DNA from 2 places in the Bacillus sp. AK031 genome. Region 1 is predicted to be linked to the other one. Evidence: riboswitches for the same ligand, from Rfam matches in the RefSeq annotation. Region 1 holds a riboswitch; the other holds the start of a gene.
What was found. Region 1 has a riboswitch for preQ1 ahead of queF (preQ(1) synthase). Riboswitches for the same ligand answer to the same signal wherever they lie in the genome.
Positions count from the first base shown of each region.

Region 2: linked by a shared signal. The riboswitch ahead of queC (7-cyano-7-deazaguanine synthase QueC) and the one ahead of queF (preQ(1) synthase) in region 1 are both predicted to bind preQ1.

Region 1 covers NZ_CP096424.1:3,416,027-3,420,446, reverse strand. Annotated here, with positions in the region: gene M1E09_RS17540 (GyrI-like domain-containing protein) at 1-154, shown strand, start outside; gene M1E09_RS17535 (cation transporter) at 189-395, opposite strand; gene M1E09_RS17530 (beta-class carbonic anhydrase) at 570-1,142, opposite strand; gene M1E09_RS17525 (hypothetical protein) at 1,171-1,740, opposite strand; gene M1E09_RS17520 (cobalamin B12-binding domain-containing protein) at 1,743-2,411, opposite strand; PreQ1 riboswitch class I at 2,606-2,652, shown strand; gene queF (preQ(1) synthase) at 2,764-3,261, shown strand; gene M1E09_RS17510 (queuosine precursor transporter) at 3,276-3,905, shown strand; gene M1E09_RS17505 (YitT family protein) at 4,298-4,420, shown strand, end outside.
Region 2 covers NZ_CP096424.1:1,712,384-1,716,803, reverse strand. Annotated here, with positions in the region: gene queE (7-carboxy-7-deazaguanine synthase QueE) at 28-747, opposite strand; gene queD (6-carboxytetrahydropterin synthase QueD) at 744-1,178, opposite strand; gene queC (7-cyano-7-deazaguanine synthase QueC) at 1,175-1,843, opposite strand; PreQ1 riboswitch class I at 1,964-2,008, opposite strand; gene M1E09_RS08650 (dimethylarginine dimethylaminohydrolase family protein) at 2,095-2,949, opposite strand; gene M1E09_RS08645 (GNAT family N-acetyltransferase) at 3,168-3,593, opposite strand; gene M1E09_RS08640 (YuzF family protein) at 3,806-4,078, shown strand.

The sequences.
Region 1 (4,420 bases):
TATGCAGTCTTACCAGGCTCTTTACAGCTGGATTGAAGAAAGTGAATACAGCCTGGACCAGCAGATTCTTGAACATCTTGAAGAATACCCATCTGATTATGATCCTGCTGAAGATGATTTGAAATTGAAGATATATATTCCGGTAAAAGTGTAAAAAAAGAATCCCGCCCACGCGGGATTTTTTCTGCTTATCTAAGATGCATGCCGAGCTGCTGTATTTTTTGTTCAACCTCATGCGGTGTGATTTTTGCCTGGTCATATGTAACCTTCACTTCTCCAACTGCCGTGTCAACAAGCGCTCTTTCAATTCCGTTTAGATCCAGTAAAGCGGTTTCGAGCGTCTGGATCGAAGCCCTGTTTGTTGCTTCCTTAACATATAGCGTCATTTCTTCCATTTGGAATCCTCCTTTCGACTTGTAGTGTACTAATGTATATATACCCAGTTTTGCAGAATGTATGTGAGTGTCCATGGGGCAGACTGAAAAAACTCCTATCCGGCTGAGTATTGTATAGACAATAGGAAAAATAAAAAAGAACAGCCATTAGCAGCTGTTCTTCAAACTTAAAGTCTATTGCTTAGTCTCTTCATACCCGGAAGCCACAAGGTCCAGTTTACCTGTTGCGGGATCGATGACCAGTCCATGAATAGGTACCTCTGAATGCATCAGCGGGTGGTTGCGGATCATTTTCACACTGTGTGCAACGCTATCTTCGACACTTTGGAAACCTTTGAGCCATTCATCAAGGTTGATCCCAGCATACTCAAGGGTATCGAATGTATCTTCGCTGATGCCCCTTTCTTTCATGCTTGCCTTAACTTTATCCGCACTCAAGCCGCCCATGCCGCAATCATGATGTCCGATGACAAGGACTTCATCTGCCTGAAGTTCATAAACAGCTAGAAGAAGGCTTCTCATGATACTGCCAAATGGGTGTGAAACAACTGCACCTGCATTGCGGACAATTTTCACATCACCGTTTTTCATGTTGATGGATTTTGTCACAAGTTCGACAAGGCGTGTATCCATGCAAGTCAGGATTACAAGTCGCTTGTCAGGAAATTTCGTCGTGGCATAAGGCTCGTACATTTTTTCAGAAACAAATTTTTCATTAAAGGATAAAATATCATTCAAAAGAGACATACGGATAACCTCCATCTTAAGTTAAGTATCATTTTATATTATTTTTAAGTGTTTTTTCAATTATTGCACATTTTCTTAGCAAATGCTTTTTGGATTCAGGCAGGCTGCCTCCCAATTCTGATTGCAGATGTCTAAGCTGTTTTACAGCTTCCTCGATATTGTTTTCCTGATGCCGGATTTTATCAGCGGCTGTATCCAGGTGGAACGAACTGGGGTGAAGCTGCTTCTGGATTGTGTCCTCCTGATTGGGATTCCAGAGATGCTTTTGGATCCTGTCCAGCTTTTTGGAGATATCTGAGTAGTTTTTCGCTTTACTGATAAGGGCAACATAATACTTTTGCTTCATTTCGGCAAACTGAAAATAGGCATCATAAAGAACAGGCATAGGGGGATTTTCCCTTGATTTGATATTGATCTCTAACGTACCCGACATATGGCGATGAAAGTATTTAGAAAACTTCGTGCTGCTTTCCTCTTCAATCATATCGAGAAAGCTGGTACCTTGTATCATCTTTGATCCCGATTCGGATGCATCAAGGATCGAAAGTTTGGCATCCAAGATGAAAAACGGCACAGGAACATAGTGGATTTCTTCCATTATCATTCTCCTTCAGGCAGTACTGGTGCATTTTTCTTCAATCCGTTCCTTGCGAAAGTTTCAATATCTCTTAGATCGTTACAAAGATGGACATTTCCGATTCCGAATTCTTCGAGATTATACAGTGAGACGACTCTTCCTCCGATGAGAATTTTAACATCCTCCTCAAACTGTCCGATCAAAGTTAAGCAATCTTTCAGTTTGGGCAAAAGCGGTGAAAGTGAAATCGATATTCCGATGACATCAGGTTTCCACTTGCGGATGAACTTGGTGACTTCTTCAGTGGGCACACTGGAACCCAGAAATTTGACGTTCCAATTGGATTCCCTGAATACATCTGAAACCATCTTTAATCCGAGGGAATGCTGTTCACCTTCAATACAGAAGAGCAGAATGGAAGGGGATTGTTTCAAAAGGCCGGGGTGTACAAGCTGGTAGCGCAGCTGAGTCATGAGGTAATCGATGCTAGCTGTTGCCAAGTGTTCTTCTGCAACGGTGATTTTATTCTTCTCCCAAAGTTCACCGACCCTTTCCATGACTGGCTTTAAAAGTTTTTCATAAAATTCTATAGTAGAAAGTGATTGTTCATGGTTCTCCTGGTACCATTTATGAATCTCAGGAAGATCTCCGGCAATCGCCAATTCGGTTAGTTTTCTCACTTGTGTTTGCAAAGGAGACACTCCATTAATATGACTTGTAATCATCTTAACATGATTTTGATTATTATACTTATTCTAGTACGTTAAGCAGTAAATGAAAAGCAGGAGTGCAACCTGCAGACAAACCGTTTCCAAATTTTTCGTCATGTTGACAATTCATTCACGCTGCCATACTATTATAGTAATAAATTAAATAGTTTCCTATCGAAGGAGAGGTTCATAGCCCAAACCCTCTATAAAAAACTATGGATGAGTCTTACATTTCGTGACCATATCCATGCCGGATATGGTTTTTTATTTTTCTCATCACATTGGACTGGCTGTGATTTCTCCTAATAGGTACCAATATAAGGAGGATTTTTTTATGTCTGGAAGAAAAGATGAAGAACTGCAAGATGTAACATTACTGGGAAATCAGGGGACAGATTACTTATTTGAATATGCACCACAAGTGCTGGAAACGTTTGAAAACCAGCATCCTAATAGAGATTATTTCGTGAAATTCAATTGTCCGGAATTCACAAGCCTCTGTCCGAAAACAAGGCAGCCTGATTTTGCGACCATTTATATCAGCTATATTCCTGATATCAAAATGGTGGAGAGCAAGTCACTTAAGCTCTATCTATTCAGCTTCCGAAATCATGGGGACTTCCATGAGGACTGCATGAATATCATCATGAACGACCTGATCGAATTGATGGACCCTAGATACATCGAGGTATGGGGCAAATTCACGCCACGAGGCGGTATTTCCATCGATCCTTATTGCAACTATGGTAAACCAGGCACGAAATTTGAAAAAATGGCTGATTACCGGATGATGAACCACGACCTTTATCCGGAAACTATCGATAACCGTTAAGGAGGTTTGACAGGATGCTGATTTATTTAAACTCTCTCTTTGTCGGTTTATTGATTCTTTCGAATATATTAGCTGTGAAACTGTTCAGCCTTGGTGAATGGGCTGTACTTCCGGCTGCGGTCATTGTTTATGTATTCACCTACCCAATTACAGATGTCATCGGGGAAGTGTACGGGAAAGACGCTGCACGGGCAACGGTGAGAGCGGGACTGCTTACGCAAGTCTTTGCTCTGATCTTTATTGCGGCTGCCATCAACTTGCCGTCTGCACCATTCTTTGAAATGCAAACAGAGTTCGAATCTATCTTGAGCGGCAGCTTCCGTATTACGTTAGCAAGCCTGATCTCATACTTCATCAGCCAGAACCTGGATGTTTCTGTGTTCCACAAGTTAAAAGCCAAACATGGCAATGACAAATTGTGGCTGCGCAATAACTCTTCTACATTGTTGAGCCAGCTGGCAGACACGACAATTTTTATCACAATAGCATTCTTCGGTACTATGCCGCTGACTGCATTGCTTGCTTTGATCGGTACTCAATATTTGTTCAAGCTGGTTGTGGCCATTGTCGATACACCGATTGTTTACCTGCTGGTGCGCTTCGCCCGTAAAGAAAAGGATAGCGGAGTCAGCTTGGCGGGGTAATCCTTAAAACCATCCATTTTGGGTGGTTTTTTTTTCGCATTTTATCCCTTTTAGAGGATAGAAAAAAATCCACTTTTCATTAAACATCAGTGAAAACCTTTGCAATTTTTTAAATAATTAAACCTTATGAATATCCCTTTACAAAGGTATCTATGACCTTTATAATCCCGTTGTCTACGAAAATAATTATTCTATTTTTCAAAGGTAAGAAACATAAAAATTTGGATTTAGAAAAAGTAGCGGTTCTGAATCCAGCTCCAGCGCCTAGCCCCTCGGGTCATAAGCCAATCCGTCAAGAAGGTTAAAGAGCAACCTTCTCGCCGGCTTGTCTTATGCCTGTTGAGGCTGAACAAGGCGCTTGCGCTTTTTTTAATATAAAGGAGGTTGCGGTGATGCGAAAAAAGCTGATGTCATTCTTTCTGATGAACCTGGGTGCTTTTTTTGTTGCGGTGAATGTGCATTTCTTTCTTTCACCTAATAATTTGGCGACAGGGGGAGTCAGCGGTTTATCTATC
Region 2 (4,420 bases), 1.7 Mb from region 1:
TGAACAAACCTTAAAGCTATTGGAAAATCATACTCCCCGTTTATTTCCCCATACATAAGTATGAAGCTGAGGGAGCACCCTGACATTATTGAGCCTTTCGCTTTCTGTAACGGCTTCTATCAGTTTCTCATAATCAGTGATAAGCTGACTGAGCAAGCCTTCACCTTCTCCGGCGGCCAGGTTGGTATTCCCTACTTGTAAAAAGAATGATGCTTCTGGATATCTTTCATGCAAATCTACGGCATATTTCATGTCTTCATCATTAAAGATTACCACTTTTAAACTGTAGTCCTTATGATTCTTCAGCTTTTGGACGATTGTATCCAAGATTGCAAAATCTGTCTTCATCCCTGAACTTGGAGGTTTTGGTGACAGGGTCAATTCATCAATATCCATAAACCAGTCCTGCCACTTGCTTCCTTGTGTTTCTAGTGCCGATTTGATTCCCTTTTCTTTAAAAATCGCCAGAAGTTCTTCAATTGATGAAATTAATGCTGGATTGCCGCCTGATATTGTGACATGATTAAATCTTTTCCCGCCAATACTATTGAGCTCTTCCCATATTTCAGAAGCTGTCATCATTCGAATGTCGCTTTTGGCAGATCCATCCCAAGTAAAAGCAGAGTCACACCATGAACAGGAATAGTCACAGCCGGCCGTCCTGACAAACATCGTTTTCCTGCCGATGACCATTCCTTCTCCTTGAATGGTTGGACCGAATATCTCCAAAACAGGTATCTTTCTCATTTCCGGCCTTCCTTTCTCGGACGGAAAATACAGTAGCTCGTCGGTGTTTCGCGCAGAAAGACTTGAAGACACTCAGCGTTATTTTCCTGCATGTCTAAATGGGACTGAATTAAGTCACAGATCAACTCAGCCATTACTTCAGTTGTAGGAAACCTGTCGGGATTCCCGGCAAAAAGCGGATCTTCATTCAACATGGTATGATCGAACCTGTCATGAATCAACTTTTTGATCGTCGCAAAGTTAATGAGGAACCCTGACTCATCAAGGCTATTTCCCCCTATCGTCACATTTGCAAAGTAGGTGTGCCCATGGACTTTCTGGCATTTCCCTGCTGATTCTGAGGGAATATAGTGGGCGGCCGCAAATTGGAAGTCTTTATTTAACTCATATGAGTAAGAGTGCTGAGGCACTGGATAAATTTGGCCAATCATGCTTGTTCGCCTCCATTTTTAGAAGATAAGTAGTCTGAGAGCCCTTTGTTCCGAAGCTTGCAGGAAGGGCACTCCCCACAGCCGTCCCCCCGTATGCCGTTATAACAGGTTAGTGTTTTTTCTCGGACATAGGCAAGCATTCCCATATCATCTGCCCACTTCCATGTGTTTTCCTTATCAAGCCACATTAATGGAGTATGAACAACATAGCCCTCATCCATTGCCAAATTCAATGTGACGTTAAAAGATTTCACGAACATGTCACGGCAATCGGGATAGCCGCTGAAGTCTGTTTCGCATACACCAGTAATGATATGTTTTGCCCCAATATTCTTAGCCAGTACGCCTGCAAATGAAAGGAATAACAGGTTCCTTCCCGGAACAAATGTGGATGGAAGTTCACCTTCTTTTTCAGTAATGCTTTCGTTGGTCCGGGTCAACGCACTTGGAGCCAATTGATTGAGAAGGCTCATATCAAGGATATGATGCGGCACATCCAATTCTTCCGCAATCTCTTTGGCACACTCCAATTCATCTATATGACGCTGTCCGTAATTAAAGGTAACAGCCTCTACTTCAGCAAATTCTTTTTTTGCCCAGATCAGGCAGGTGGTACTGTCTTGTCCTCCGCTGAAAACAACCAGCGCTTTTTCATTTTTCATCATTTTTTATCTCCTCTCACTTCCGGCTTGCTGCCATTTAGAAGAAGAAGGAAGTTCTTTGCGGTCTCTATTTAAGTATCAACAGTAATAAAACAGAAAAAAACGGCATCTAAGGAGAAGCCGTTTTCCTTAGTTTTTTATAGAGGGTTAAGCTAGAACCTCTCCTGCACATTTGCAGAATTCTTCTATATAGTTATTTTACTATAGCATATCGATTGTTTGCTGTCATTTCATTCTATGACTTCATTTAAAATTTATGTCCTCAAAATCGGCATGGAGCAGCAGCGGAAGGATCCACCTGACTTGATGATCTCGGAAAAATCGACTTCTATAACATGATAGCCATGTTTCCTCATCTGCTTGTTGACCCCTTTATTCTGCGGAAGGCTCAGCACCTTTCGATCGCCTATTGATAAGACATTCGTCCCCATCGTGAACTGTTCTTTAGCATCAACTTCAATCAAGTTATAGTGAGATTCAAGAAGCTCCAGTTCTTTAGGTTTAAAAGCAGGAGAAAATACCAATGCTTCTTTTTCTGACAAAATATTAAAGACACAATCAAGATGCAGATATTTTTTTTGGAAAGGAACCGGGATGACAGTAAAGCCGTCGGCCAGGTTTCTCAGCTGGTCAATGGCTCCTTTACTTGTCCGGTGGCTTACACCGACAAATACTTTATCTTTATCGACTATGACGTCCCCGCCTTCTATATTGCTGTTATCCAGCTTTTCATATTTATGCCCCTTGCCGGCCAGCCAGGACTTTAAAACTTCATCCTCACCAGACCTTATATCACTGCCCATCTGGGATACATAAATTGTATCACCGATGGTAAATCCGATATCCCTGGTAAATACCTGTTCAGGCAGCTCTTTATCAGGAGCCATTTCAATGACTTCCGTGCCATTATCTTTCAAAGCATCCACAAAGTCGTTATGCTGTTTCAAAGCAGTATCTATGTCTATATTTTTATCCAGAAAATGCTTCTGGGTTTCATTGATCACTTTTTCGATTTTCATGAAGCGAGGCTGGCAAACAATGACTTTTTCCAACCTGTCATATTCACTATCACAATATTCCGTTTGGTCTTTTCTAATGGTAGTTGCCATTTTTAACCCTCCATAAAAGTTGGCTTTTACGGAATTATTCCCATCGGAACATTATTTTTAAACCCGCAGGGAGCGATACTCCTTCTGCACGACTGAATAAAGATAAGAATACTCCTTTGCTTTATTGTATTATTATTCAATTAAAACAAACAATTAAGCTTTATTCTGAATTATTATGAACAGAAAAGTTTTTTTCTTATTTGGAACTCTGTTTACGATTACAGCTTCTTACGAAAAGCATAACTTGACTTATTGTACTGCATGGCATTCTCATAGAACCGGTGTGCGTCTTTTCTGTGCAAACCGGAGTCAAGCCCTGCTGAATCACAGTTTTGCTGAGCTCCCCACTCTTCAATATATTGCAGCAGCTGTTTTCCGTAGCCTTTCGAACGCTCCGAAGATTTCGTGACCAGATCATATATAAACACATGGCGTTTTGCATAGAAATTAGTTCTTATTATGACTCCCGCGAGCGAGAGGAGCTCCCCTAATGGATTATAAAGACAGAAAACCCTGTAGCCCTCTTTTCTCATTTCTGCCAATAGATCAGAAAACTCTGCCCTCCCTAAATCAGTACGCAGCTCGATCAACAGCCCATATACTTCTTCCCATTCACTTTGTGAAACAGCTTCCCTAATATCCATTTCAATTGCTCCTCCTTGGAAATCCCAACTACCAAACTAGTATTCTTCCTCCCGTAGAAAAATACCTTCTTTACCCCTTTAACGCACTGGGGGACTGTCCCCTGGTTTGTTAACGTATTAAAGTGTCCACAGCCTATTTTGCTTTGCTGCCCATCCAACGGGATTATGTCCTGCATATTGTTAGGGAGAGGAAAACAACAGGAGGTATGATAATGTATCACTTTCGAAATTATCCGCAAACAGATATGATGATGGCCAAACCAATGAGCCAGGGGATGATGCAGTCCCAGCCGATGTTCCATTTTGAGCCGTATGTCTATGAAACTCTTCAATCTGTCATAGGAAAAATACTGATTGTGTCGACAGTTCAGGATACTCTTAGAGGAAGATTAATGGATGTTAAACCTGACCATGTAGTGATGAATATTGGGGATGAAACGTTTTTTGTCCGCATTGCACAGATTGTCAGTATTATGCCTGACTGATGTCCTGAAGGATGGTATGAGTTTGATAAGATCCTATGAATTAATGAAATAATGGTTTTATGAATTCTTAGCAGCTTCTCCTTTTAACGAACACATTCGCTTTCCCAATAAAAAAGAGGCTGGGACAAAACCTTAAAAAAAACTCTATTCGCAAAGAATATGTCTGAGTAAAAAGAATGGATTTCCGCTCCAGGTGCACGACTCCGCGGGGCGAGCGGTGAGCCTCCTCGGCTGAATAAAAAGCGGAAGCGGCCGTTAAGCGACGTACAGATTGGAGGGCTCTCGCATGAGATAAAGGAAACACAACGAACGTAGTGAGTTGATGTTGACTTATCGCAAGGA